One region of the Pseudomonas ulcerans genome, then DNA from elsewhere that is predicted to be linked to it. Evidence: predicted binding sites of a transcription regulator. Region 1 holds the regulator's gene; each other region holds the start of a gene.

Region 1 (7,151 bases):
TGACGGACCTGGACATTCTTCAAGATGGGTTGCAGCAACTGGCCCAGGCGTTCGGTCAGGTAGACGGAGCGGTGGTGACCGCCCGTGCAGCCGATGGCGATGGTCACGTAAGCACGGTTGCTGGCGGCGAAGCGTGGCAACCATTTCAGCAGGTAGGAGGAGATGTCCTGGAACATCTCTTCCACGTCCGGCTGCGCGGCAAGGTAGTCGATGACCGGTTGATCCCGCCCGGAGTGCTCGCGCAGTTCCGGCTTCCAGTACGGATTCGGCAGGCAGCGCACGTCGAACACCACGTCGGCATCCACCGGCATGCCGCGTTTGAAGCCGAAGGACTCGATCAGGAACGCCGTGCCGGGCTCCGGCTGGTTGAGCAGGCGCAGCTTGATCGAATCACGCAACTGGTACAGGTTCAGGTTGGTGGTATCGATCTTCAGGTCTGCCAAGTCGGCGATGGGCCCGAGCAGCTCGCTCTCGACCCGGATCGCCTCGGCCAGGGAGCGGTCCGGGTTGGTCAGCGGGTGGCGGCGGCGGGTTTCGGAAAAGCGCTTGAGCAGGGTTTCCTCATCGGCATCCAGGTACAGCACGTCGCACTGGATGTGACGGGCGCGGGCTTCGTCGAGCAGTTCGGGGAAGCGCGTGAGGTGGCTGGGCAGGTTGCGGGCGTCGATCGATACCGCCACCCGCGGTTGCAGCAATTCCGTATTGATCAGTGCGCTCTCCGCCAACTGCGGAAGCAGGCCGGCGGGGAGGTTGTCGATACAGTAGTAACCATTGTCTTCCAGGACATCGAGGGCCGTACTTTTGCCGGATCCGGAACGGCCACTGACAATGATCAGGCGCATGGCTCAGCTTCCGTTCTGTTCGTCCAGGACAACCTGGTACAGGGCGGTGCTGCTGTTGGCGGCGCGCAGCTTGTCACGCACGTCCTTGCGGTCGAGCATGCTGGCAATCTGGCGAAGCAGTTCGAGGTGCGCATCAGTGGCGGCTTCCGGTACCAGCAGCACGAACAGCAGGTCTACCGGGGCGCCGTCGATGGCGTCGAAATCGATGGGGGCGTCCAGGTGCAGCAGGGCGCTGATCGGACTGGCGCACCCCTTGAGACGGCAGTGGGGAATGGCGATGCCATTGCCGAAGCCCGTCGAACCGAGTTTCTCCCGGTCGATCAGGCTCTTGAACACGTCCTGGGTGTCCAGCTCGGGAACTTCCTTCCCGATCAGGTTGGCGATCTGTTCGAGTACACGCTTTTTACTGCCGCCCGGCACGTTCACGAGGGAACGGCCGGGGGTCAGGATGGATTCAAGTCGGATCATGGATGAGGGGGATCAGCGGGCAGCTGCACCTTGCAGCAGACTTTGCTGTTTTTCCTTGTGTTTTTTCAGTTGGCGGTCGAGCTTGTCGGTCAGGAGGTCGATGGCGGCATACATGTCTTCGTGCTCTGCGTTCGCTACCACTTCACCGCCGGGAATCTGCAAGGTCGCTTCGATCTTCTGCTGCAGCTTCTCGACCTTGAGGATCACCTGCACATTGGTGATGCGGTCGTAGTGGCGCTCGAGCCGGGCGAGTTTTTCCCCGATGTAGGTACGCAGGGCCTCGGTGACTTCTACATGTTGTCCACTGATGTTGACTTGCATACTGCTTCTCCTTTGTTGCCGTGCATAAAGAGGCAGGTGTTGCGCCTGCCACTGAATTGCGATGGCACACCTCAGGGAAGGTCACATCAATCGCTTGCGTTCACTCGATGGTGCGATACCGAGGGACTCGCGGTACTTGGCGACGGTGCGACGTGCTACCTGGATGCCTTGTGCCTCCAGTAAACCAGCGATCTTGCTGTCACTCAATGGCTTTTTCTGATTTTCCGCGGCAACCAGTTTCTTGATGATCGCGCGGATGGCAGTGGACGAGCATTCACCGCCTTCGGAGGTGCTCACATGACTGGAGAAAAAGTACTTCAGTTCATAGATTCCCCGGGGCGTGTGCATGTATTTCTGCGTGGTGACCCGGGAAATGGTCGATTCGTGCATGCCCACCGCCTCGGCGATGTCGTGCAGGACCAGCGGCTTCATGGCCTCGTCGCCGTGATCGAGGAAACCACGCTGGTGCTCGACGATCTGGGTCGCCACCTTCATCAGCGTCTCGTTGCGGCTCTGCAGGCTCTTGATGAACCAGCGCGCCTCCTGCAACTGGTTGCGCATGAAGGTGTTGTCGGCGCTGGTGTCGGCACGGCGGACGAAGCCGGCATACTGCGGATTGACCCGCAGGCGCGGTACCGCTTCCTGGTTCAGTTCCACCAGCCAGCGCTCGTTGTCCTTGCGCACGATCACGTCGGGGACCACGTATTCCGGCTCGCTCGACTCGATCTGCGAGCCGGGGCGAGGGTTCAGGCTCTGTACCAGCTCGATGACCTGGCGCAGTTCGTCTTCCTTGAGCTTCATGCGGCGCATCAGCTGGCTGTAGTCGCGGCTGCCGAGCAGGTCGATGTAGTCACTGACCAGGCGCTGTGCTTCGCTCATCCACGGTGTGTTGGATGGCAACTGGCGCAGTTGCAGCAGCAGGCATTCGCCAAGGTTGCGCGCACCGATGCCGGCAGGCTCGAACTGCTGGATGCGGTGCAGGACGGCTTCGACCTCGTCCAGCTCGATGTCGAGCTCGGGATCGAAGGAGTCGCAGATTTCTTCCAGGGTCTCGTCGAGGTAGCCCTGGTTGTTGATGCAGTCGATGAGGGTGACGGCAATCAGCCGGTCGGTATCCGACATCGGTGCCAGGTTCAACTGCCAGAGCAGGTGGCTTTGCAGGCTCTCGCCCGCAGACGTACGGGTGGTGAAGTCCCACTCGTCATCATCGTTGCTTGGCAGGCTGCTGGCGCTGGTCTGGTAGATGTCTTCCCATGCGGTGTCCACCGGCAGTTCGTTGGGAATGCGCTCGTTCCATTCGCCTTCTTCGAGGTTTTCCGCGCTGGGGGCGGATTGCTCGAAGCTGCTTTCCTGCGCTTCCGCGACCGGCTTGCTCTCGGCGTTGTCGGCCATGGGGTCGCTGTTGTCGAAGTCGTCGCCTTCTTCCTGGCGTTCGAGCATCGGGTTCGACTCCAGGGCTTCCTGGATTTCCTGCTGCAGGTCCAGCGTGGAAAGCTGGAGCAGTCGGATGGCCTGTTGCAACTGCGGGGTCATCGTCAGTTGCTGGCCCATTCTTAGGACGAGCGATGGTTTCATGGCTGGGGCTTAACACCTTATTCGCCGGCGCGCATGCGCCATCTCTACACGGGCGCGGGGCGCCAATTTTAAGCAAGATATATGCCTGAAATTGATGCGTTTGCCTAGAGCGCTGTAACAATTAAGCCGTAATAATGGCTGAATGCCAGCGCTCGGTCACTCCGGTACGTCGACCTACAGGCGGAACTCGTGGCCGAGGTACACCTCTTTCACCAGCTGGTTGGCCAGGATGGTTTCCGAATCGCCTTCGGCAATCAGCTGGCCATCGTTGACGATGTAAGCGGTTTCGCAGATATCCAGGGTTTCACGGACGTTGTGGTCGGTGATCAGGACGCCGATGCCCTTGGCCTTCAGGTGATGGATGATCTGCTTGATGTCGCCGACCGAGATCGGGTCGACACCGGCAAAGGGTTCGTCGAGCAGGATGAACTTCGGCGCGGTAGCCAGGGCCCGGGCGATTTCCACGCGACGACGTTCGCCACCGGACAGGCTCATGCCGAGGTTGTCACGGATGTGGCTGATGTGGAATTCCTGCAGCAGGCTTTCCAGCTCCTTGCGCCGTCCATCGCGGTCGAGGTCCTGGCGGGTTTCCAGGATCGCCATGATGTTGTCGGCGACCGACAGCTTGCGGAAGATCGAGGCTTCCTGCGGCAGGTAGCCGATACCGGCGCGGGCACGACCGTGCATCGGCTGGTGGCTGACATCCAGGTCGTCGATCAGCACGCGACCCTGGTCGGCCTGGACCAGCCCGACGATCATGTAGAAGCATGTGGTCTTGCCAGCGCCGTTGGGGCCGAGCAGTCCGACGATCTGGCCGCTGTCGATGGACAGGCTGACGTCGCGCACGACTTGCCGGCTCTTGTAGCTCTTGGCCAGGTGCTGGGCTTTGAGAGTTGCCATTACTCGGCCTTCTTCTTCGGCTGGATCACCATGTCGATGCGCTGACGTGGTGTCTTGATGTCTTTCCCGCCGCGGCCGGCGGTAGCGACCTGGGTCTTCGAGTTGTAGACGATCTTCTCGCCTTCGGTGGTATTGCCTGCGTTGATCACTCGGGCCTGGTCGGTGAGGATGATCAGGTCCTTGCCGGCCTGGTACTGGATCTGCTTGGCATAGCCTTGCATCTTGTCCGGCTTGGCGGCGTCCTGTTGCTGCTCGAAATAGGCCAGGTTGCCGACCGAGGTGGCGGTGTCGATATCGCCGGCCTGGTTCAGGGTGACGGTCACGACGTTGCCTTTGATCATCATCGAACCCTGGGTGATGATCACGTCGCCCGTGTAGGTGGCGACCTTGTTCTTGTCGTCCATCTGGGCGCTGTCGGCCTGGATGCGAACGGGCTGCTCGCGATCGTTGGGCAGGGACCAAGCGCTCGCGCTTCCCAGTGCCGCGCTCAGGCTGAGCAAATAAGGGAGGGTTTTAACGAGCCTCATACTGTCCTCTTACGTTGGACAGCAGGTCCATCCTGCCGTCTTTCAAATACGCTTTCATTCCCTTGCCCGTAGTCACGCCACCGGCGCCGTCGATTCTAACGTCTTGCTCGGTTTGCGCATATTGCTTCTGCGGGAATACCGTCATGCGACTGGAGGTGATGATGGTGGTGCGATTCTGCTCGTCGGTACGGGCCACGCGCACGGCGTCGATCAACTCGACCTCGGTGCCGTCCGGGTTGACCTCGCCGCGCTCGCTCTGCACATGCCAGGGGAAGGTGGTGCCACGGTACATCTGCAGGTCCGGCTTGGTCAGCAGGGTGACTTCGCTGGCCTTGAGGTGCTCGACCTTGTCCGCGGTCATTTCGTACTGCAGCTTGCCGTCGGGCAGGAACTGCACACTGTGGGCGTTGATGGCGTAGTAGTCGATGGCGCTTTCGTCGACCTGTGCGACCGGCTGGTCGAGGAAGCGCTCGGGCACGATGTTCCAGTAGCCGATCGCCGCGAAAAGCGCGGCGATCACGCTGAACAGCGCAATGTTGCGAATCTTCTTGCTGAACATGACGGGCTCTACAGGTAGTGGGCGTTTGCTGCTTCCAGGTTGCCCTGGGCTTGCAGGATCAGTTCGCAGAATTCACGTGCCGCGCCTTCGCCGCCGCGGGCCTGGGTCACGCCGTGGGCATGCTCGCGGACGAACGCCGCGGCATTGGCCACCGCCATGCCCAGGCCGACCCGGCGGATCACCGGCAGGTCGGGCAGGTCGTCGCCCAGGTAGGCAACCTCTTCATAGCTTAGGCCGAGCTGGGCGAGAAGCTCGTCCAGCACCACCAGTTTGTCCTCGCGGCCCTGGTACAGGTGCGGAATGCCGAGGTTCTTCGCCCGGCGCTCGACCACCGGGGTCTTGCGTCCGCTGATGATCGCGGTGGTGACTCCGCTGTTCATCAGCATCTTGATGCCCTGGCCGTCGAGGGTGTTGAAGGTCTTGAATTCGCTGCCGTCTTCCAGGAAGTACAGGCGGCCGTCGGTGAGCACGCCGTCCACGTCGAAGACTGCCAGCTTGATGGCTTTGCCGCGTTGCAACAGGGTATTCATCACATCACTCCGGCGCGCAGCAGGTCGTGCATGTTCAAGGCGCCGACGGGACGGTCGGCCTTGTCGACGACCACCAGCGCGCTGATCTTGTGGTCTTCCATGATCTTCAGGGCCTCGGCGGCGAGCATTTCGGCGCGGGCGGTCTTGCCGTGGACGGTCATGACCTCTTCGATCAGGGTCTTGTGTACATCGATGTTGCGGTCGAGGCTGCGGCGCAGGTCGCCGTCGGTGAAGATCCCGGCGAGGCTGCCGTCGGCTTCGGCCACCACGGTCATGCCCAGGCCCTTGCGCGACATTTCCAGCAGGGCGTCCTTGAGCAGGGTGCCGCGCTGTACCTGCGGCAACTCGTCGCCGGCGTGCATGACGTTCTCCACCTTCAGCAGCAGGCGGCGGCCCAGGGCGCCGCCTGGATGCGAGAAGGCGAAGTCTTCGGCGGTGAAGCCACGCGCTTCTAGCAGGGCGATGGCCAGGGCGTCGCCCAGTACCAGGGCGGCGGTGGTAGAGGAGGTCGGGGCCAGGTTCAGCGGGCAGGCTTCCTGGGCCACGCGGGCGTCGAGGTTGACCTCGGCGGCCTTGGCCAGTGGCGAGTCGGGGTTGCCGGTGAGGCTGACGAGCTTGATGCCCAGGCGCTTGATCAGCGGCAGCAGGGTGACGATTTCGGCGGTGGAGCCGGAGTTGGACAGCGCCAGGATGATGTCGTCCCGGGTGATCATGCCCATGTCGCCGTGGCTGGCCTCGGCGGGGTGGACGAAGAACGCCGGGGTTCCGGTGCTGGCCAGGGTCGCGGCGATCTTGTTGCCGATGTGCCCGGATTTGCCCATGCCTACCACGACAACGCGGCCCTTGCTGCCCAGGATCAGTTCGCACGCCTTGACGAAGTCGGCGTCGATATGGGCCAGCAGGCCTTCTACCGCTTCGATTTCGAGGCGGATGGTGCGTTGTGCGGATTGGATCAGGTCGGTGGATTGGCTCATGTCGGAAATCGGTTTGCCTGATGAAAAGGTCGCGATTATAGCGGTAATGCGCGAAAGCCTCACCTGCGGATTGGCCCCGGGCAGCCTGTTGGAGCGTTTTGGCGCGACGCGGTTCCGTCGCACGATGGCATGAAAATGCCTGTACCGGGCCTGAACAGGCCGCGTCATGGCCTTGGGAAGGGCTTGCCAGCGGTGCTATAGTTCGCCACCAGTTCGGCCCGCTCGATAGCTGCGTGCCTCCACGAAGGGGGCGTGCGTCAGAGCGACAAGGCTGCATCGCAAGGAGTCTAGATGAGCGTTGATAACGCCTACGCGGTCGAGTTGAAGGGCGTCACCTTCAAGCGCGGCTCGCGCAGCATCTTCAATAATGTCGACATACGCATTCCCAAGGGCAAGGTCACCGGCATCATGGGGCCTTCCGGCTGTGGCAAGACCACGCTGCTGCGCCTGATGGG
Region 2 (7,151 bases), on a different contig from region 1:
CCTCCCAGCCGAGGCAGGCCTGGCGCAGGCGTTCGCCGAGATTCTGGTAGAGGTAGAGCAGGCTGGCTTCGTCGCCAAGACGCTCGCCGTAGGGCGGGTTGCTGATGACCAGGCCTTTCTGGTTCTGGTCCGGGCGCGGTTCGAAGGTGCCGACTTCGCCCTGGTAGATCTTCACCCAGTCGCTCAGGCCGGCGCGCTCGACGTTGTTGCGCCCCGGCTGGATCAGCCGCGGGTCGGCCTCGTAACCGCGGATCCACAGCGGCGGCCGGGCCAGGCCGGCTTCGGCGCGGGCCTTGGCCTCGTCGTGGACCTTGCGCCACAGCGCCGGTACGTGGCCAAGCCAGGAGGTGAAGCCCCAACGCTCGCGCTTGAGGTTCGGCGCGATGTCGGCAGCGATCATCGCCGCTTCGACGAGGAAGGTACCGACACCGCACATCGGGTCGGCCAGGGCGCCGCCTTCGGCGGCAATGCGCGGCCAGCCGGCGCGGATCAGCACGGCGGCAGCGAGGTTTTCCTTGAGCGGCGCTGCGCCCTGCTGCAGGCGATAGCCGCGCTGGTGCAGGCTGTGCCCGGAGAGGTCGAGGGAGAGGATCGCTTCACCGCGCTCCAGGCGCAGGTGCACGCGCAGGTCGGGGTTGAGCTTGTCGATCGACGGGCGCTCGCCCTGGGCATTGCGCAGCTTGTCGACGATGGCGTCCTTGACCTTGAGGGCGCCGAAGTGGGTGTTGTCGATACCCGAGCCATGGCCGCTGAATTCCACCGCCAGGGTACCGGCGGCGTCCAGGTGTTCGGCCCAGTCGACGTCGTGGACGCCGTCGTAGAGGTCGTCGGCGTTCTTCATCGAGAAGCGCTTGAGCACCAGCAGCACGCGGTTGGCCAGGCGCGACCACAGGCACAGGCGGTAGGCGGTTTCCATGTCGGCCGAGCCGCGCAGCGCCGAGGTGTGCTCGCGCACCTCTTCCAGGCCAAGGCCGCGGGCCTCATCGGCGAGCAGGCCTTCCAGGCCTTTGGGACAGGTGAGGTAAAGTTCGAAACGGTCCGACATGGGTATCCAGCCTTGTAGTGAAGGAGCGAGCGCATCGCCCTTCGAAGTTTGATCGGGTGCCTTCGGCAAGCCCCCGAGTGGCACGACGTCGCGTGCCGGGCCGCCCGCCGAGGACCTTTCGCGGGAGGCAAAAAGGCTTTGATCGTCGGGCAGAATGAAAAATTCTGTTGCTGAAGGGATAAAACGCGACCCTTCGTCGATTTATTTGCACGCGCCGGAAAACGGTCTCGGCGATGGCGTTTTGCTCTACAGGGCGGGCAAATCCTGATGATAGCTGGCTTTACCCGTGCTCCCCTTCCGAAGCAATTTTTTACTTATCCTCTCACCCATGGAAAGGTTACGTGCTTATGACAAATCGTTCGTTCACACGCCCTTTCCTATTGGTTAGAACTCTAATCAGGTCGTGACCGCAACGGTACGACACTTCAGCCCGCGACGCCGGCAGCGGGCGCTACACCGGCAGAACGAATCTGCCCGGCCTCAAACGAGGCCGACGGGACATTACAGTCAACAAATGAGGGCAGTACCCTATGAGAAGACTTAAGCGTGATCCGTTGGAAAGAGCATTTTCACGTGGCTACCAATACGGAGTCACCGGCAAATCCCGCGAGCTTTGCCCCTTCACCCTGCCGTCCGTGCGCCAGGCATGGATCAATGGCTGGCGTGAAGGACGGGGCGACAACTGGGATGGCATGACCGGCACCGCTGGTATCCATAGACTCAACGAAGTTCACGCCGTTGGCTGATCGAGGAGCTTCAACCGAATAACCGTTTCACATGCGCGCCCTATCCGGGCGGCGGGCTTCGGCCCAGGGGGCCCCTTCGTGGGGCCCTTTTTTATGCCCGGGTTTCAGCGGTTCGGCATGGCGGCGATGGCATCCACCGCCTCGCGGATCAGCGCCGGCCCCTTGTAGATGAAGCCGGAGTAGATCTGCACCAGGCTCGCGCCTGCGGCGATTTTCTCGGCGGCATGACGACCCTCGGTGATACCGCCGGCAGCGATGATCGGCATGCGGCCGGCCAGTTCGCCCGCCAGCACCTTGACGGTGTTGGTGCTTTTCTCGCGCACCGGGGCGCCGGACAAACCGCCCGCCTCGTCGGCATGGTTGAGGCCTTCGACGCCTTCGCGGCTGAGGGTAGTGTTGGTGGCGATCACCGCATCCATGCCCGACTCAAGCAGCGCCGAAGCCACCAGCGCGGTTTCTTCGTCGGTCATGTCCGGGGCGATCTTGATGGCCAGCGGCACGCGCTTGCCATGGGCCACGGCCAGTTCCTCGCGGCGCACGGCCAGGGCGTCGAGCAGTTGCTTGAGCGAGTCGCCGAACTGCAGGCTGCGCAGGCCCGGGGTGTTCGGCGAGCTGACGTTGACGGTGATGTAGCTGGCGTGGGTGTAGACCTTGTCCAGGCAGATCAGGTAGTCGTCGACGGCGCGTTCGACCGGGGTGTCGAAGTTCTTGCCGATGTTGATGCCGAGCACGCCCTTGTAGTTGGACGCGCGCACGCGGTTGAGCAGGTTGTCGACGCCGAGGTTGTTGAAGCCCATGCGGTTGATGATCGCCTCGGCTTCCGGCAGGCGGAAGATCCGCGGCTTCGGGTTGCCCGGCTGGGGACGCGGGGTCACGGTACCGATCTCGACGAAACCGAAGCCCAGCTGGCCGAAACCGTCGATGGCCGCGCCGTTCTTGTCCAGGCCCGCGGCCAGGCCCACCGGGTTGGCGAACTCCAGGCCCATGACGGTCACCGGCAGGCGCGCCGGAGCCTTGGTCAACAGTCCGTTGAGGCCCAGACGGCCACCGGCGCCGATCAGGTCGAGCGACAGGTCGTGGGAAGTTTCCGGGGACAGTTTGAACAACAGCTGGCGGGCCAGGTTATACATAGGCGGGCTTGGCTCAGGAGTTTGAAGAGGTGGCGATTATAGCCACGCCGGGTTCGCGGCGACAGGCCCTTGGCATATGCGTTGCTTGATGTCTTGCCACGAGGCCGGCATTTTTCGATGCGCCGGCCACCGCTTTTCTTGCCGGGCGAACGCATTCCGATGACAGACCTTTCCCCTCCCCCCCTGGCCTGGCTGCACGGCAGCGACGCGCCGGAAAAGACCAGCCTGAACATCGGCTTCATGGCCCTCAGCGACTGCGCCCCACTGGTGGTGGCAGCAACCCAGGGCTTCGCCCAGCCCCATGGCCTGACCCTGAACCTCAAGCGGCAGAGCTCCTGGGCCGGGCTGCGCGACGGCCTGCTCAGCGGCGAGCTGGATGCCGCCCACTGCCTGTACGGCCTGGCCTATGCGGTGCACCTGGGAATCGGCGTGGCGGCGACACCGATGGCCGTGCTGATGGGCCTGAACCACAACGGCCAGGCCATCAACCTGTCGCCGGACTTGCAGGCCCTGGGCGTGACCAATGGCGAGGCACTGCAACGGCACGTGCACCAAAGTCGGACAAAACTGACATTCGCCCAGACCTTTCCCACCGGCACCCACGCCATGTGGCTGTATTACTGGCTCGCCAGCCAGGGCATCCATCCCTTGCACGACGTCAACAGCGTGGTGGTGCCCCCCGCACAGATGCTCGCCCACCTGCGGGCCGGGCGCATCGACGGGTTCTGCGTCGGCGAACCCTGGTCGGCGGATGCGGTGAACCAGGGCATGGGCTTCACCCTGGCCACCAGCCAGTCGATCTGGCCGGACCATCCGGAAAAGGTCCTGGCCAGCAATAGCGATTTCGTACAGCAATGCCCGAACAGCGCCCGCGCCCTCGTCGCCTCGGTGCTGGCGGCGAGCCGCTTCATCGAGGCCAGCGCGGAAAACCGCCGCGCCACCGCGCAGTTGCTCAGCGCGGCCAACTACCTCGACGCGCCGCTGGCCGCCATCGAGCCGCGCATGCTGGGCGACTACGAGGATGGCCTGGGCAACCGCTGGCACGATCCCCATGGACTGAGCCTGTTCGAAGATGGCAAGGCCACGGTACCGTACCTGTCCGACGGCATGTGGTTCATGACCCAGTTCCGTCGCTGGGGCCTGCTGCGGGAAGACCCGGACTACCTCGCCGTGGCCCGCCAGGTCCAGCAACTGGGCCTGTACCGCGACGCCGCCACCAGCCTGGGCATCGACTGCCCGCTGGCCGCCATGCGCAGCAGCCGCCTGATCGACGGAACGGTCTGGGATGGCAGCGATCCCCGGGGCTATGCCCACGGGTTTCGCCTGCACGCTTTGTCCGACGCTTGACGGGAGTTGCCCAGATGCTGCGAATCCTGTTGATCGACGACACCGAGAAAAAAGTCGGGCGCCTGCACGCGGCGCTGGTGGAGGCCGGTTTCGAGGTGATCGAAGCCTCGTGCCTGACCATCGACCTGCCGGCGCGCGTCGAAACGGTGCGTCCAGACGTGATCCTGATCGATACCGAGTCACCCGGCCGTGACGTGATGGACCAGGTGGTACTGGTGAGTCGCGATCTGCCGCGGCCAATCGTAATGTTCACCGACGAGCACGACCCCGGGGTGATGCGCCAGGCGATCCAGGCCGGGGTCAGTGCCTATATCGTCGAAGGCATCCATGCCCGGCGCCTGCAGCCGATCCTCGACGTGGCCATGGCCCGTTTCGAGAGCGACCAGGCGCTCAAGGCCCAGCTCCACGCCCGCGACCAGCAGTTGGCGGAGCGCAAGCGCATCGAGCTGGCCAAGGGGCTGCTGATGAAGATGAGGGACTGCGACGAAGAACAGGCCTACACCCTGATGCGCCGGCAGGCCATGAGCAAGCAGCAGAAGCTGATCCAGGTGGCGGAGCAGATCATTGCCATGCATGACCTGTTGGGTTGATTGATTAACCAATGGTTTTTGCACCGACCCTGTGGGAGCGGGTTTACCCGCGATTGCGGCAGTGGTTTCGCCGACGTAATCGCGGGTAAACCCGCTCCCACAGGATCCGCATTGCTGCTCAGCCCCGGGAGCTGGCCCGGCTCTTGCTAAGAATCCTGCGGTAGCCAATGGCGGTTGCCCCGAACCCCATCCGACAAAGACGTCGCTCTCCCCCTCGCACCACGCGAGCCGGGAAGCGGCGTTTTTTTGTTTCAGCCCCTTGAGGTGCTCCATGAATACGAGCTTCTGGAAATCCGGGCATGTCCCGACCCTGTTCGCCGCCTTCCTCTATTTCGACCTGAGCTTCATGGTCTGGTACCTGCTCGGCCCGCTGGCGGTGCAGATCGCCGCCGACCTGCAACTGACCACCCAGCAGCGCGGGCTGATGGTGGCGACGCCGATCCTCGCCGGTGCGGTGCTGCGCTTCATCATGGGCATCCTGGTCGACAAGCTGTCGCCGAAGACCGCCGGGCTGATTGGCCAGGTCATCGTGATCGTCGCCCTGTTCAGCGCCTGGAAGCTGGGGGTCAACAGCTACGAGCAGGCGCTGTTGCTCGGGGTATTCCTCGGCGTGGCCGGTGCCTCGTTCGCCGTGTCCCTGCCGCTGGCCTCGCAATGGTATCCACCGCAGCACCAGGGCAAGGCCATGGGCATCGCCGGCGCCGGCAACTCCGGCACTGTGTTCGCCGCCCTGCTCGCCCCGGTGCTGGCCGCCGCGTACGGCTGGAACAATGTCTTCGGCCTCGCCGTACTGCCGCTGCTGTTGACGCTGGCGCTGTTCGCCCTGCTCGCCCGCAATGCCCCGCAACGCCCGAAGCCCAAGGCCATGGCCGACTACCTCAAGGCCCTCGGTGACCGCGACAGCTGGTGGTTCATGTTCTTCTACAGCGTCACCTTCGGCGGCTTCATCGGCCTGGCCAGCGCCCTGCCCGGCTATTTCAACGACCAGTACGGCCTGGACCCGGTCAAGGCCGGCTACTACACCGCCGCCTGCGTCTTCGCCGGCAGCCTGATGCGCCCGCTGGGCGGCGCCCTGGCCGACCGCTTCGGCGGCATCCGCACCCTGCTGGCGATGTACAGCGTGGCGGCGATCTGCATCGCCGCCGTGGGCTTCAACCTGCCCAGTTCGGTGGCGGCGCTGGGGCTGTTCGTCAGCGCCATGCTCGGCCTCGGTGCCGGCAATGGCGCGGTGTTCCAGCTGGTGCCGCAGCGCTTCCGCCAGGAAATCGGGGTGATGACCGGCCTGATCGGCATGGCCGGCGGCATCGGTGGCTTCCTGCTGGCCGCGGGCCTGGGCACCATCAAGCAATACAGCGGCGACTACCAGCTGGGGCTGTGGCTGTTCGCCAGTCTCGGCGTGCTGGCATGGTTCGGCCTGCACGGCGTCAAGCGTCGCTGGCGCACCACCTGGGGCTCGGCAGCCGTGACCGCGGCGCGAGTCTGATGCCCCTGCGCCTGAGCTTTGCCCAGGCCAGCGCCTGCGGCCCGCGGGAGGAAAACCAGGACGCCACGCGCCTGGTCACCCCGGCGGCGGAACTGGCGGCGAGCAAAGGCTATCTGTTCGCCCTCGCCGACGGCGTCAGCCAGTGCGCCGACGGCGGCCTGGCCGCGCGGGCCAGCCTGCAGGCGCTGGCCATGGACTACTACGCCACGCCGCCGACCTGGGGCGTGGCCCAGGCCCTGGATCGCCTGCTGCTGGCGCAGAACCGCTGGCTACGCGCCAATGGCGGCGGCCAGCCGCTGCTGACCACCCTCAGCGCGCTGGTGCTGCGCGGCCAGCGCTTCACCCTGGCGCATGTCGGTGATTGCCGGGCCTATCGCTGGCACGACGGCAGCTTGCAGCGCATCAGCCAGGACCATGTCTGGGACCAACCCGGCATGCAGCACGTGCTCAAGCGCGCCCTCGGCCTGGACGAGCATGTGCTGGTGGACTATCTGGAAGGCGAGCTGCGCCGGGAAGAAGTGTTCGTCCTGCTCAGCGACGGCGTCTGGTGCGTGCTCGGCGAGCAGCAGATCGGCGGCGTGCTGCGCGACGCCACCGATCTCGAAGACGCCGGCGCGACCCTGGTCCGCATGGCCCACCTGGCCGGCAGCCAGGACAACGCCAGCGCGGTGCTGGTGCGGGTCGAGGAACCGGGGGCGGCCAGTCTCGGCGACACCCTGGCGCAATTGCGCCAATGGCCCCTGCCGCCGCCCCTGCGTGCGGGCCAGGCGTTCGAGGGTTGGCAGGTGGAAGCCCTGCTCGGCCACAGCC
Region 3 (7,151 bases), on a different contig from region 1:
GGCCTTGTCCAGGTCCTGGCGGCGCGGCGGGATGGCGTGGTCGAAGGTAGGGTCGTTCGGTGCATAGAGGTCGTTGGCCGCTCGTCCCTGGCCGTTGAGCACTCGCGCCACCAGTTCCTCGCGATCGGCCAGCAGGCGAAACGCCTGGCGCACCCGCGGGTCGTCGAACGGCGCCTTCTGCGTGTTCATGTCCAGGCTCAGCCAGTTGCCGGTGACCGAGGTCAGCACCTGCAGGCGCGGGTCGTTCTCGATCAGGCGCAGGTGCTCGGCCGCCAGGGCGTTGGCCATGTCCAGCTGGCCGGCCTTGAGCGCGGCAAGGCGTGAGGTCTGGTCCTTGAAGCCGATGATTTCCAGTTCGTCGGCGTAGGGGCGGCCGGACTTGTAGTAGTTCTCGAAACGGGTGAACAGCGAGCGCTGGCCGGCGTTGAAACTCTTGAACCGGTAGGGACCGGCGCCGACGGGATTGGTCACCGGGTGATAGTCCACGGGCACGATGCCGCCGAAATTCACCCAGGTTTCCGGCAACGGCACGAAGCCCGCGCCGTCCTTGAAGCGGACGCGCAGGGTGCGGTTGTCGAGCTTCTCCAGGTTGTCGCGGTCGATCCAGTGCAGCAGCGCGGCGTAGGGCGAGGCCAGTTGCGGGTCGGTGAGGCGGCGGATGGAGAACTGCAGGTCGTCGGCGTCGATGGTCTTGCCGTGGTGGAACTCCAGGTCCTTGTGCAGGCGCAGGGTCCACACCTTGCCGTCCGCGCTGACCTCGGCCTCTTCGGCCAGGGCCAGGCGCGGCAGCATGTTCTCGTCCCACTCCCAGAGCTTGCTGTACAGGGCGAAGCCGCGAACGATGCCGCTGCCCACCGGCTTGTGCGCATCGAGGTTGCCGGCCTGGTTGCCATCGAGGATGCCCAGGCGCAGGCGGCCGCCGTAGCGCGGGGTGGTGCCGTCGAGATTGGCGGCGGACTGGCTGTCATCGCCGCAGCCGGCGAGCAGGCCGCCGCCCAGGACCAGGCCACCGAGGGCCAGGCTGTTGCCGAGGAAGCGGCGGCGGGTGAAGGGAGGGCGTTCGATCATGCGGGAGTCTCTGAGGGATTCGTTGCAGCGGGTCAGAGCAGGTTTCACGCCATCCGGGGCAAAGTCCCGGTTTTGCTGGGTTTGCCGGGAAAACCGGTGGGCAGGTGGGTCGTGTGTTGTTGCTGGAGCAGCAGGCCATCAGCAGGTCAGCGTTCGAGCGCCAGCAGCACCAAACTGGTGATGTGTGCGAATTAATTGCACCAAAAGAAAAATAATTTCCTTTCAGGAATTTGATCTGGCCCTGGTCCGAGGGCTGGTTGCTAGATAAAAACCCTTTACTTTCAATCGACTGCGGAAATTTTCGCGCAGCTTCACGATTTGGCAGACCTCTTGCGTTGCAGCCGGGGCAGTCACACCGCTCCGGAGCGACGCTCCGCAGGGCACCCCATGCCGGTGATTCCGCGCTTTCGTGGAAACCGGCATTCCCATCGATTGGAGGCAGTGGGCAATGATCCGGTTTTCACCTGTGGTCCGCGGTACCTTGGGCCTTTCCCTGATGCTGGGGGCGGCATCGGCATTAGCCGAGGACGCCACCCCGACCATCAACAGCGGCGACACGGCGTTCGTCGCCCTGTGTTCGCTGGTGGTGCTGTTGATGATGTTGCCGGGCCTGGCGCTGTTCTATGGCGGCATGGCGCGGAGCAAGAACGTGCTGTCGATCCTCATGCAGGTGTTCTGCACCGCGTCGCTGGCAGCGGTGCTGTTCGCCCTGTACGGCTACAGCCTGACCTTCACCGACGGCGGTTCGCTGCAGTCGTTCATCGGTGGCCTGGACAAGCTGTTCCTGCGCGGCGTGGACAAGGACTCGATCACCGGCACCATCCCCGAGTACCTGTACTTCCTGTTCATGCTGCTGTTCGCCGCGATCACCCCGGCGATCATCGTCGGCGCCTTTGCCGAGCGCATGAAATTCTCCGCGGTCATGGTGTTCATGGCGTTCTGGCTGACTCTCAACTACCTGCCGATGGCCCATATGGGCTGGGGCGGTGGCTGGGTGTTCAACCTCGGCGTGCAGGACTTCGCCGGCGGCAACGTGGTGCACCTGAATGTCGGCATCGCCGCCCTGGTGGGCGCCTGGATGCTCGGGCGCCGCCGTGGTTTCGGCACCCAGGCCCTGGCCCCGCACAACATGACCATGACCTACACCGGCGGCTGCATGCTCTGGGTCGGCTGGCTCGGCTTCTGCGGCGGCTGCGCCCTGGCCGCCAGCGGCTTCGCCATGCTGGTGATGGTCAACACCATGCTTGCCAGCTGCGCCGGTGCCCTGGGCTGGTTGATCGTCGAGTGGCAGTACCGTGGCCGCCCGAGCCTGTTCGGAGCGATCTCCGGGGCCATCGCCGGCCTCGTCGCGATCACCCCGGCCTGTGGTTTCGTCGGGCCCATGGGGGCGATCCTGCTGGGCTTCATCGCCGGCCCGGTGTGCGTCTGGTCGGTGGACAAGCTCAAGCCGATGATCGGCCTCGACGACGCCTTCGATGTGTTTGGCGTGCACGGCGTGGCGGGGATTCTCGGCGGCCTGCTGACCCCGGTGTTCGCCCTCACGGCGATCGGTGGCCAGGGCTTCGCCGAAGGCCGCGGCCTGATGGAGCAACTGGCGGTCAACGGCGGGGCGATCCTGTTCAGCATCCTGTTCTCTGCCGTCAGCAGCTGGGTTGCCTTCAAGGTGGCGGCGGCGCTGTGCGGCGGGCTGAGGGTGGATGAAGAGGCGGAAGTGGACGGCCTCGACCTCTCTGCCCATGGCGAGGTCGGGTACAAGTACTCCAACTGATCCGCCGTTGAAAACAGCGCCGGCACCTTGTGCCGGCGTTGGCATTTGTCGTGAAAGGAGAAGCCTGTGGGTTGGTTGAATGGATGGACGTATCTGCTGGCGGCCGGGGCCTGCGAAGTGCTGTATGCCTCGATCATCCCGCGTACCGATGGTTTCACCCGGCTCTGGCCGAGCCTGTACTGCGGGCTGTTCCTGGCGTTGAGCATCTACCTGCTGAGCCTGTCGGTCAGGGAACTGCCGCTGGGCCTGGCCTATGCGGTGTGGGTGGGCATCGGGACGCTGGGGACGGTGGTGTACGGGAGTGTGTTTCTCGGGGAATCGCTGGGGGTGCTGAAGGGCTTGTGCCTGCTGATGATCGTCGGCGGGATCGTGGGGTTGAAGCTGGTGGGGGAAGGGCAGGCGGTTTGATGCGGGGTTCGTGAAGGCCTGGTCGCGGACGTTGCCCGCCACCAGGCCAGTGACGCTTACTTCAGCTTCGGCAGTTCCTCGTCCGCCATCGCGTAGCTGTGCTTCTCATGCACGAAGGTAGTGACCAGGGCGTACAGGGTGACCGCGATCACCACCACAGTGATCACGCCGAGCACGGCGGGTTTGTCGGCGAAGGTGAAGACGGCGCTGGCGCCTTCGTAGGTGCTGATGCTCATGCGGGTTCTCCTCAGACGGTGGCTTTGCTTTCTGCGACCAGGCGAGCCTGTGGCTTGGCGGGCTCGCCGTAGATTCCACTCCATTCCGGATAGGCCTGGGCCGGCACTTCGGTCAGGTCCAGGCCGCGTTCCTCGGCATGCGCCGGGACGCGCAACACGCCGGCCTTCTTCAGGGCCCAGGAGACCAGGTAGCCGGGGATGAAGCCCAGGGCCGCCATCACCACCGCACCGCCCAGTTGCCCCATGAAGCTGATCTCGGCCATGCCGTTCATGTTCGGGTAGCCGGCGAGGAACACGCCGCTGATCACGAGCCCGGCGAAGCCACCGAAGCCGTGCACGGCGAAGGCGCCGACGGCGTCGTCGAGGCGCAGTTTCAGCAGCAGGTTGTTCACCAGCGGGGCCATGGCCGCCACGCCCATGCCGATCAGGTAGGCCAGGCCGGGGTGGTAGAGGTCGAGGCCCGGGGCCACGGAGATGATCCCGACCAGGCCGCCGGACATCATCCAGTACGGCTCGCGGGTGGTCAGGTAGGCGCCGATCAGCCCGCCGGCGAAGCCCATCAGGGTGTTGAAGGCGAAGGCGGAGAGGGTGGTCGGCTGGCCGTAGATGTTGATCCACTGCGCTCCGGAGCTGTAGATGATGCAGCCGCCGAGGAAGCCGAAGAAGCCGACGATGATCAGCATCAGGCCGACCACGCTCATCGGCATGCTGTGGCCGACGATGGCGTTGGCGCTGCCGTCCGGGTTGAAGCGGCCGATGCGTGCGCCGAGGTTGATCACCACGGCAAGGGCGAAGAAGCCGGCGATCATGTGCACCACGCCCGCCGCGCCGACGTCATGGTAGCCCCACTGCACGGTCAGCCAGCCTTGTGGGTGCCAGCCCCAGGCTGCGCCGAACAGCCACAGCACCGAACCGAGCAGCACGGTCATGATGATGAAGGCACTCATGCGCGCACGCTCGATGATCGCCCCGGACAGGATCGAACCGGTGGTGGCGGCGAACAGGGCGAAGGCCGCCCAGAAGATCCCGGTGGCGTTGTCCTTGATGTTCGGGCCCATGCTCTGGCTCCACGGCATGGCGGCGCTGAGGGCGTCCATGCGCGGCACCAGGCCGTCGGGGAAGGCGTTGTAGATGGCCCAGCCGAACAGGAAGAAGGTCGGCACGATGAAGCCGAAGGCGAGGATGTTCTTGACCCCGGCGGCGAGGGCGTTCTTCAGCCGCGAGGCGCCGATCTCATAGGACAGGAAGCCGGCGTGGATCAGGATCATCAGGGCGATGCACCACCAGTAGAAGATCTCCATGTTGAGGGTGTTGGTCATGTCGATGAGGGCTTTGAGCTCCTCGACCGTGGGGGCTTTCTGTTCTTCCATCACTCGATCCTCGATGCACATGCTGTGGAATGTTGTGGTGGGCAGAAGGAAGTGGACTGCTAGCCTTTGAAGGCTTTTGTTGTTGTGTGGTTTCAGGGCAGTGACGCGGACCCTGTAGGAGCGGGTTTACCCGCGATGGCGTCGGTGAATTCACTATTGCAATCGCGGGTAAACCCGCTCCTACAGGGGGCTGCGTCGCTTTTCAGGACTGCAACATGTTCTGGATCTGCTGCACGGACTCCTGGGTCCTTCGGGCCAGGTTGCGCACTTCGTCGGCCACCACCGCGAACCCGCGGCCACCCTCGCCAGCCCGGGCCGCCTCGATCGCCGCATTGAGCGCCAGCAGGTTGGTCTGCTCGGCGATGCCGCGGATCACCCCGGCGACCTGGGCGATCTGCCCGTAGGTGGCCTGGATGCTGGCCTGCTCGCGGTCATGCAGGGTCGCGGCGGTCTTCTCGTCGCTGATCTCGCGCACTGCGCCGGTCACCCAGGTCAGCCGCCCCTTGCCGTCGCGCAGGCAGCGGCCGCGCTCGCGGAACCAGACTTCGCCACGGGTCTTGTGGCGCATGCGGTATTCCACGGCATACAGCCCATCGCCCTGGCCGTCGGCCATGGCGGCGTTGAAGGCCTTCATCACCTGTTTCAGGTCGTCGGCGTTGACCACCGCGAAGTAGCTGTCCCAGCCATCGGGAAATTCGTCGCGGCCATAGCCGATCAGGGCGCGGAACTGTTCCGACCAGCGAATCACGTTCTGCGCATGGTCCGGGTCGCCATTGACCACGTTCATGGCCCAGCAGCCTTCGGTGAGGGTGCGCTTGGTCAGTTCCCAGACCTGGCGGTCCTCGTCCCAGCGCTCGCGCTCGGCGTGCAGGCTGTCGAGCTGTTGCAGGGCGGCATCGCGCTCGCTGCCCAGGCGTGCCACCTGGGCCTGCGCCTCGGCCAGGTGCCGTTGCAGCGCAGCAAGCTCTTCGGCGGTGCACGGTGGCGGCACATAGTGCTCGGCCTGCTGGCGGATCCGTTGCAACTCGCCCCAGTCGCGCTGCAGGTGTTCCAGGCTGCCAAGCAGGCGCGGCTGGCGCTGCAATACCGGCGAATGGGCCGTGGCAGAGCCGTTGCGAGCAAGCTGGTCGAGCCATTGGCTCAGTTCGTTGGCCAGGTCACTGGAAGCGTTGCTGAACCACATCGTCAGGTTCTCCTTGCGCAAGGGACAATCCCTGTCCCTCTTGCCTGCAATTTCCCATCCAGTTTCACGAACGAACCCGACGTTTTTCCGGGTCGTAGGCGACGGTGCTGGCGGCAACCTTCGCCGCGATGCGTTTCTGCTGGCCATCCAGCTTGCCCACCTCGACCAGCGTCCCCGCCGCGCAATGGGCCACGTCGAGGCGGCACAGGGCGATGTTCTTGCCCAGCACCGGCGAGCGGGTGGCGCTGGTGATCACCCCGACCTGGGCGCGGCCGATGCGCACGCAATCGCCGTGGGCCGCCGCCTCGTTGCCCTCCAGTTCCAGGCCCACCAGGCGCTGTTGCGGTTCGGCGCTGCGCCTTGTCAGGGCAGCCCGGCCGATGAAGTCGGCCTGCTTGCTCTGCAATGGCACGCAAAAACCGATGCCGGCTTCGAAGGGATCGGTCTGGTCGCTGAACTCGTAGCCGGCGAAGACCAGCCCGGCCTCGATGCGCAGCATGTCGAGGGCCTGCAGGCCGACCGGCACCAGGCCCAGCGGGTCGCCCAGTTGCCAGAGGCGGGTCCAGATGGCCATGGCGTCGCGCGGATGGCACCAGATCTCGTAGCCCAGCTCGCCGGTGTAGCCGGTGCGCGAAACCATCAGCGGCACGCCGTTGTAGTCGTCGAGGCGACCGGTGAGGAAGCGGAACCAGCCCAGGTCTTCCAGCGCCGGCTGGGTGCCCGGGGTCCAGATCATCTGCTTGAGCAGCTCCCGGGCCAGCGGGCCCTGCACGGCGATATTGTGGATCTGCTCCGAGGCGCTCTTGACCCAGACTTTCATGCCCAGCCGCGCCGCCTGCTCGCGCAGCCAGTCGCCGGCGTGGTCCTCGCCGCCGATCCAGCGGAAGGCGTCGTGCCCCAGGCGCAGCAGGGTGCCGTCGTCGAGCATGCCGCCGTGCTCGTAGCACAGGGCGCCGTAGACCACCTGACCCACCGCGAGCTTGCGCACGTCGCGGGTCAGGCAATAGTCGAGCAACGCCTCGGCGTCGGGTCCCAGCACCTCGAACTTGCGCAGCGCCGACAGGTCCATCACCGCCACCCGTTCGCGGCAGCCATGGTACTCGGCCAGGGTGCCGTAG
Region 4 (7,151 bases), on a different contig from region 1:
GTCACGTCGAAGCTGTACCAGGCGTCGTCCAGCCAGGCCTCGGCCCAGGCATGGCTGGCCATGTGCTGGCTGGCATTGTCGAACAGATACCCCGAGACATAGCGCGCCGGCACCTGCAGGCTGCGGGCGCAGGCAATGAAGGCGTGGGCATGGTCCTGACAGACACCCGCCGCGCCAGCGAAAGCCTGGGCGGCGCTGGTCTCCACCTCCGTCGCCCCCGGGCGGTAGGCCATGTGCGCGTGCAGGGCGCCCATCAGGCCGATCAGCGCGCCACGGTCGCGGTACTCGCCGCAGTGCTGGCTGGCGAAGGCGCGCAACGCGGCATCGGCTTCGGTCAGGCGGGTGAAGCGCAGGAACGGCAAGGGCGACTGGCTGTCCTGCTCGGCTTCGAGGTCGGGATCGATCTCCACTTCGCCGCGGGCGGCGATCAGCAGGTCGGCATGGGGTTCCTCCAGGCTCAGCACGTGAAGGATGTTGCCGAACGGATCGCGCCGGGCCTGTACCGGGCGCGGCAGGTCCAGTTGCCATTGCAGCACCTGCTGGCGCTGGTTGTCGGGCGGGGTCAGGCGCAGGTACTGGATGCTGGTACGCACCTGGTCTTCATAGTGGTAAGCGGTTTCGTGGCTGATTGTCAGTCTCATACGACCTCCAGGTAAGCGCTGTGGATGGCATTGCCCAATTCGCGCACCAGCGGGATGTAATGGTTCAGCCAGGGGTGCAGGCCCTGGGACAGGACTTCGTCGATGCCGGTGTAGCGCAGCCTGGCATCCACCTCCGCCGCCAGGCGCTGAGCCGGGCGGCCGTTGCTGCCGGGCAGGCTGGCCAGGATCTGGTCGATTTCCTCGGTGCAGGCGCGCAGGGAACGGGGCACGTCGGCACGCAGGAGCAGCAGTTCGGCTACGTGGCGCGCCGTGGGGGCGTCGCGGTAGATCTCGGTATAGGCCTCGAACGAGGACAGGGCACGGAGCAAGGCGCTCCATTGGTAGTAACCACGGGCGGAGCTGTCGCTGACATGCTCCGCCGCCTCGCCGAACATCTCGTAGCGCGCATCGAGCAGGCGCAGGGTGTTGTCGGCGCGCTCGATGAAGGTACCGAGGCGGATGAAACGGAAGGCATCGTTGCGCATGATGGTGCCGTAGGTGGCACCGCGGAACAGGTGCGAGCGCTCCTTGATCCACTCGCAGAAGCGACTCATGCCATAGCGCCCCAGGCCCTGCTCGGCGATGCCGCGGATCTCCAGCCAGGTGGCGTTGATGTTTTCCCACATGTCGGCAGTGATCTTGCCGCGTACCGCATGGGCACAGGCCCGCGCCGCGCCGAGGCAACTGTAGATGCTCGCGGGGTTCTCGGGGTCGAGGGCGAAGAAATGCAGCAGGCGTTCGGCATGCAGTTGGCCATGCCGGTCCAGGTAGTCGTCGAGGGTACCGGTGATGCGCAGGGCCAGGGTCATTTCGTCCAGGCCGTCGCCACGGCCATCCTGCGGCATCAGCGACAGCGAATAGCTGACATCGAGCATGCGCGCGAGGTTTTCCGCGCGCTCCAGGTAGCGCGACATCCAGTACAGGTCGGAAGCGGTTCTGCTGAGCATGGTTCAGTCCTCCACCACCCAGGTGTCCTTGGTGCCGCCGCCCTGGGACGAGTTCACCACCAGCGAGCCCTCGCGCAGGGCCACCCGGGTCAGACCGCCGGGCACCACGCGGGTATCGCGCCCGGAGAGAACGAACGGCCGCAGGTCGATATGGCGCGGCGCGATGCCGTTCTCGACGAAGGTCGGGCAGGTCGACAGGGACAGGGTCGGCTGGGCGATATAGGCCGCCGGACGGGCCTTGATGCGTTCGGCGAACGCGGCGATTTCCGCCTGGGTCGAGGCCGGCCCCACCAGCATGCCGTAGCCGCCGGAACCCTGGGTTTCCTTGACCACCAGCTCCGGCAGGTGCGCCAGCACATGGGACAGCTCGGCGGGATTGCGGCATTGCCAGGTGGGCACGTTGTTCAGGATGGGTTCCTCGTCGAGGTAGAAGCGGATCATGTCGGTGACATAGGGGTAGATCGACTTGTCGTCGGCGACACCGGTGCCGATGGCATTGGCCAGCACCACGTTGCCGCAGCGGTAGGCGGAGAGCAGGCCGGGCACGCCAAGCATGGATTCCGGGTTGAACGCCAGCGGGTCGAGGTAGGCGTCGTCGAGGCGGCGGTAGATCACGTCAACCGGCTTCGGTCCGCCGGTGGTGCGCATGAACACCCGTTCGTCGCGGACGAACAGGTCGGCACCTTCCACCAGTTCCACGCCCATCTCACGGGCGAGGAAGGCATGCTCGAAGAAGGCGCTGTTGAAGCGTCCCGGGGTCAGCACCACGACACTGGGGTTGTCCAGCGGGCTTGCGCTCTTCAGGGTGTCGAGCAGCAGGTTCGGGTAGTGGTCGATGGGGGCGATGCGCTGGGCGGCGAACAGCTCCGGGAACAGGCGCATCATCATCTTGCGGTCTTCGAGCATGTAGCTGACCCCGCTGGGGGTGCGCAGGTTGTCTTCGAGGACGTAGTAGGTGCCATCGCCATCGCGCACCAGGTCGACCCCGGCGATGTGCGCGTAGAGTCCGCGGTGCAGGCTCAGGCCCTGCATCGCCAGCTGGTACTGGTCGTTGGCCAGGACCTGCTCGGCGGGAATGATCCCGGCGCGCAGGATGCGTTGCTCGTGGTACAGATCGGCCAGGAACAGGTTCAGCGCCTTGACCCGCTGGATGCAGCCGCGCTCCACCATGCGCCATTCGCTGGCCGGGATGGCCCGCGGAATGGTGTCGAAGGGGATCAGGCGCTCGGTGCCCTGTTCGTCGCCGTAGAGGGTGAACGTGATGCCGGCGCGATGGAACAGCAGATCGGCCTCGCGGCGGCGTTGCGCCAGCAGTTCCGGGGGCGTTTCCCCCAGCCAGCGGGCGAATTCCCGATAGTGCGGACGGAGCTGACCGTCGGCGGCGTACATCTCGTCGTAGAACTTGCGAATCATGCCGAACTCCTTGTCACCCGTGCACGAACCTCATCGCAAGGCCCGTGCCATCGGCAATAAGTCCTTCAAATCAAGGAGTTGAAAAATCTGAGAAAGGTCGTCGCACCAGACTTGTGCAGCCGTGTCCACGACCGTGGGGCACACGCTTCATTGCGAAGCGCAGGTTGGCCCGGGGCTGCGGCAGGCGCCGCCCCGGGAGGGGTTTCAGGTCATCAGTCGTTCCTGCTTGACGCCCCAGCCCTGGGCCTCGCCGCCGAGCGGCCGGATCACTGCCTCGAAGTCCTGCTCGAAGGCGCCGATGCCACCGTGGGTGGCGTACATGATCTTGCTCAATTCCAGTTGCCAGCCTTCATCGCTCTCGTGCACCAGGGCACACAGCGACTCGCCACGAAACTTGCCTGCAGCCCTGCGCGCCCGGTCCTCGTCCGGGAATACCGCGTAAAACTCGATGGGATGGATTTGCGTGAAGTCGAAGCCGCCTTCTTTCATGCGGCGCAGTACGGTGCTGCTGATGTCTTCGTACAGGTTGCTCATGAATCGTCCTCCTCACTCACGATGGATAGACTTTCGATGCGTTCGCATCAACCCTGCTGCCCTGGCGGGCGGGGTTCTCGAGCGGATGTAACGACGGCAAAGACCGGCGCCGGAAAAACGACGGCCTTGTTTGCAGCGTAGCGTCAGCCTTGGCACATCGCCAGCTGAGTCGATTCAGGCTTTCTCGGCGATTCCGGTGATTTCCACGCCGCTCTGCTCCTTCAGCCACTTGGCGGTCGGGCAATCGGCGCGGTCCTGGAAGTCGTTGAGGTCGAGTTCATCCATGACCGGGAACAAGTGGCCCCTGATCCGCCGCGCAGCGTCTTCGATGCTCGGACGGTTTTCGCAAGCGAACAGCAACGAGGTGCGTTCGCCCTTCTGGTCCACGAAGGTGATTTCCCACTCTTTCATCTGGCGTAGTCCTCGAATGGAAGTACGGGGTATTTCCAGCCTACCTTCCGTTGACCATGGCCAAGGGGCGTTGTTCCAGTTGCGTGGCGCCAGCCACGGACCAAAAAAGACCCCGGCAAGCCGGGGTCCTCGGAATTGCATATCAGCCAGGGGCGATCACTTCGGAATGCCATGAACCACACCGGCGGTGTTGTCCAGCAGGCTCTTGGTCGCGGTCTGGATGAAGGATTCGAGTTTCTTCTGCATCGCAGCCTGTTCCGGGCTTTCGATCAGCTCGGCCTTGAACTCGCTGCCGAGCTGGTAGCGGTAGACGCGCGGCGCCATGTCTTTGGACTCGATCAACAGGTGATCGCCCTGGAACAGGCCGACGATCTGTTCGCTGCCCGACGGCTTGACCATGCCCATGCCCTGGTCGCCTTCCGGCAGGTTGAGCAGGTCGCGTCCCCAGCACTGATGACGGGTTTCGCCACCGAGGCGGCCCATGATGGTCGGCACGATGTCGATCTGGGTGCCGACGATATGGCTGCGCTTGCCGAACTTCTCCTGGATGCCCGGTGCGATCATCAGCATCGGCACGTTGAAGCGGCCCAGGTCCAGCTCGGTGACCTGCTGGTTGTTGCCGAAGCCGTGGTCGCCGACGATGACGAACAGGGTTTCCTTGAAGTACGGCTCCTTGCGCGCCTTCTCGAAGAACTGGCCCAACGCCCAGTCGGAGTAGCGCATGGCGGTCAGGTGCTCGTCGAGGCGACCGAAACCGGTGACCGGCTCAACCGGCAACTGCGCCGGCAGCGCGTACGGCGTGTGGTTGGACAGGGTCTGGAGCAAGGCATAGAAAGGTTTCTTGCCGTAGTTGTGGGCCAGCTCCTGGGCACCGCGGTCGAACATGTCCTGGTCGGACACGCCCCAGGTCGGGTCGGAGAACACCGGATTGACGAAGTCGCGACGGCCGATGAAGGTGGTCATGCCCTGGTTGCCGAAGAAGCCGGACTGGTTGTCCCAGGCGAAGTCACCGTTGTAGACGTAAACGTCGTCATAGTCGCGGGCGCTGAGCAGCGCCGGCAGGCCGGACAGCTTGTGACCGCCTTCCGGAGTCTGCATCAGGTATTCGAAGCCTGGCAGGTTGGGGAAGCAGGCCATGGTGGCAAACATGCCCTGGTGGGTATGGGTGCCGTTGGAGAAGAAGCGATCGAACAGCAGGCCTTCCTCGGCCAGCTTGTCGAAGTACGGGGTGATGTTGCCCTTGCCGCCCAGCGCACCGACGGAGTGGCCGGCGAAGCTTTCCATGAGGATCACCACCACGTTCTTGATCGGCAGGGTCTTGTCTGCCGGCGGGGTGAAGTCGCGGCGGATCGCCGCTTCATCGGCGTCGACCAGCTTGTCGTTCGGCGTCAGCAGCATGCTGCGCACGGTTTCCTGCGCGACCTGCTGGTCGAGGGTGGCTTTCCAGATGTTGTCGCGGTCCTCGGACATGCGGCTCTTGGCGGCGTCGATCAGGGTCAGGGTGCCATTGAGGCCCAGCTGGTTGACGAAGTTCGAGTCGGTGGTGAAGGCATCGCCCCAGCGCATGGGCGGGCCCTGGCGCAGGGTGCCACGTGCGGCGACCACGGCCACCAGGAGGATCATGACGAACACCACGCCACGCACGTACCAAGGCGCCACACTGCGCGCACCGGCCAGATTGCTCTGGTACTGGCCGCGAGGGCGGGTCAGGCGGTCGATGCCCTTGAACGCCAGGCTCATGACCACGGTGCCAACTACCCAGGCCAGCAGGTAGCGAACCACCGGGAAGCCGTACCAGAGCATGCTGGAGACGGTCTTCGGATCTTCCTTGATGTACTGGAATACCAGGCCGTTGAGGCGCTGGTGGAACTCGCGGTAGAAGTCCATCTCCACCAGGCCGAGGAACAGCGTGACGCTGGACGTCACGGTCAGCCACAGGCGGAACAGGCCGCGAGCGGCCATGGCCCGGGCACTGAGGATCGCCAGCAACAGCGGGATACTCAGGTAGACGACGACGCGCAGGTCGAAGCGCAGGCCGTTGCTGAAGCCCTCGGCGACGGTGGAGTAAGGCGTGTCGCCGATCATGTCGCTGTTGTAGACCAGCAGGGCAAAGCGCACCAGGCTGAGCATCAGCATGATCGCCAGGCCGCACAGCAGGGTGTAGAGCAGGTGTGATTTGACCGTCGGTTGCAGGCGCGGGGCGTCCGTTTTAGCCATGAAGAGGAAGATCCCTGGAATTCTGGTTATGGGAAGCACATTGACGCGAAGCGGCGGCACCCGGGTCGAATTACCAGGTGGCCGGACCAGTTGGCGAATGGATGATGACGCGCGCGATTGTCTTCAATCGATTGTGAAAATTTTGTTGAGGCAGACGCGGGCGCGACTCAGGCTAGCCGGGTTGCTGCGCCATCACAAATCGGCGTGGGGCAAGCGGAAGCTTTTCCCTAGATCCGCACGTCTCCACGGGGGCCGGCGATGGCCCAGATGATCAGGCCGAGCACCGGCAAGAGGATGATCAGCAGGATCCACAGGACCTTGGCGCCACCCCCGGCGCTGCTCTTGATCACGTTGAGGATCGCCCAGATGTCGAGCGCGAGGATGATCAGGCCGGCCAGGCCGTTGAACGTCGAACCCATTTCACAACTCCCAATTCAAGCATTCACCAGAGAATAGCTGGCTATTGGCCTTATAGACGCTCTTGCCTGGAGGTCGTTCCAAAGCCTTGATTAGACTGGTTTCACGTTTTGCCGGAGAGATGCCCATGCCCCCATCCCAGACCCACAGCCCTTCCGCCCCCACGCCACTGTTCAGCGCCTGGCTGCAGCAGGCACAGGCAACGCCCTGGCTCAGCGCCGGACTCGGCCTGACCCTGCTGGCGGTGTTCTGGCTGATGGGTGCCAGCGCCTGGAATGCGGTCCATGGCGACCACCAGGAAAACCTGCACCTGGCCATGCTCGGCGGCCTGGCCGGTTTTGCCGCCACCGCCCTGGGCGCGATCCTCGCCGTGGTATTGCGTGAGGTCAGCGCGCGCACCCAGGACGTGATGCTCGGTTTCGCCGCCGGGATGATGCTCGCCGCCAGTTCCTTCTCGCTGATCCTGCCAGGCCTGGATGCCGCCCGCGAGATCACCGGCAACGGTCCGTTCGCCGCGCTGACCGTGGTGATCGGCATGGGCCTCGGCGTGCTGCTGATGCTCGGCCTCGAC

Evidence for each region. The regulator sigma-54, encoded in region 1, starts transcription at its own class of promoters, with help from an activator protein. The targets are predictions, from matches to a motif close to ANTGGCATNNANNTTGCTNT.
Region 2: V0R59_RS30640 (CmpA/NrtA family ABC transporter substrate-binding protein) is a predicted target of sigma-54. The motif match lies at 2,990-3,009, and genes of this name have one in related genera.
Region 3: V0R59_RS24955 (ammonium transporter) is a predicted target of sigma-54. The motif match lies at 1,386-1,405, and genes of this name have one in related genera.
Region 4: V0R59_RS12810 (circularly permuted type 2 ATP-grasp protein) is a predicted target of sigma-54. The motif match lies at 3,034-3,053, and genes of this name have one in related genera.

What each region holds. Positions count from the first base shown of each region.
Region 1 is NZ_JAZDQN010000013.1:15,424-22,574, reverse strand. It holds gene rapZ (RNase adapter RapZ) at 1-842, opposite strand, end outside; gene ptsN (PTS IIA-like nitrogen regulatory protein PtsN) at 846-1,310, opposite strand; gene hpf (ribosome hibernation-promoting factor, HPF/YfiA family) at 1,323-1,631, opposite strand; gene V0R59_RS14065 (RNA polymerase factor sigma-54) at 1,713-3,206, opposite strand; gene lptB (LPS export ABC transporter ATP-binding protein) at 3,381-4,106, opposite strand; gene lptA (lipopolysaccharide transport periplasmic protein LptA) at 4,106-4,633, opposite strand; gene lptC (LPS export ABC transporter periplasmic protein LptC) at 4,620-5,192, opposite strand; gene V0R59_RS14045 (KdsC family phosphatase) at 5,201-5,722, opposite strand; gene V0R59_RS14040 (KpsF/GutQ family sugar-phosphate isomerase) at 5,722-6,696, opposite strand; gene V0R59_RS14035 (hypothetical protein) at 6,695-6,829, shown strand; gene V0R59_RS14030 (ATP-binding cassette domain-containing protein) at 6,988-7,151, shown strand, end outside.
Region 2 is NZ_JAZDQN010000072.1:8,982-16,132, reverse strand. It holds gene rlmKL (bifunctional 23S rRNA (guanine(2069)-N(7))-methyltransferase RlmK/23S rRNA (guanine(2445)-N(2))-methyltransferase RlmL) at 1-1,045, opposite strand, end outside; gene rmf (ribosome modulation factor) at 1,576-1,791, shown strand; gene V0R59_RS30645 (quinone-dependent dihydroorotate dehydrogenase) at 1,896-2,921, opposite strand; gene V0R59_RS30640 (CmpA/NrtA family ABC transporter substrate-binding protein) at 3,081-4,268, shown strand; gene V0R59_RS30635 (ANTAR domain-containing response regulator) at 4,283-4,858, shown strand; gene V0R59_RS30630 (nitrate/nitrite transporter) at 5,130-6,341, shown strand; gene V0R59_RS30625 (bifunctional protein-serine/threonine kinase/phosphatase) at 6,341-7,151, shown strand, end outside.
Region 3 is NZ_JAZDQN010000037.1:56,557-63,707, reverse strand. It holds gene V0R59_RS24960 (ABC transporter substrate-binding protein) at 1-1,068, opposite strand, end outside; gene V0R59_RS24955 (ammonium transporter) at 1,517-2,836, shown strand; gene V0R59_RS24950 (DMT family transporter) at 2,903-3,244, shown strand; gene V0R59_RS24945 (hypothetical protein) at 3,301-3,480, opposite strand; gene V0R59_RS24940 (ammonium transporter) at 3,492-4,850, opposite strand; partial or broken gene V0R59_RS24935 (methyl-accepting chemotaxis protein) at 5,059-5,265, opposite strand; partial or broken gene V0R59_RS24930 (PAS domain-containing protein) at 5,305-5,637, opposite strand; gene V0R59_RS24925 (DUF1989 domain-containing protein) at 6,098-7,151, opposite strand, start outside.
Region 4 is NZ_JAZDQN010000011.1:92,199-99,349, reverse strand. It holds gene V0R59_RS12820 (transglutaminase family protein) at 1-641, opposite strand, end outside; gene V0R59_RS12815 (alpha-E domain-containing protein) at 638-1,588, opposite strand; gene V0R59_RS12810 (circularly permuted type 2 ATP-grasp protein) at 1,592-3,001, opposite strand; gene V0R59_RS12805 (ribonuclease E inhibitor RraB) at 3,206-3,535, opposite strand; gene V0R59_RS12800 (hypothetical protein) at 3,710-3,946, opposite strand; gene V0R59_RS12795 (LTA synthase family protein) at 4,103-6,163, opposite strand; gene V0R59_RS12790 (PLDc N-terminal domain-containing protein) at 6,391-6,582, opposite strand; gene V0R59_RS12785 (ZIP family metal transporter) at 6,708-7,151, shown strand, end outside.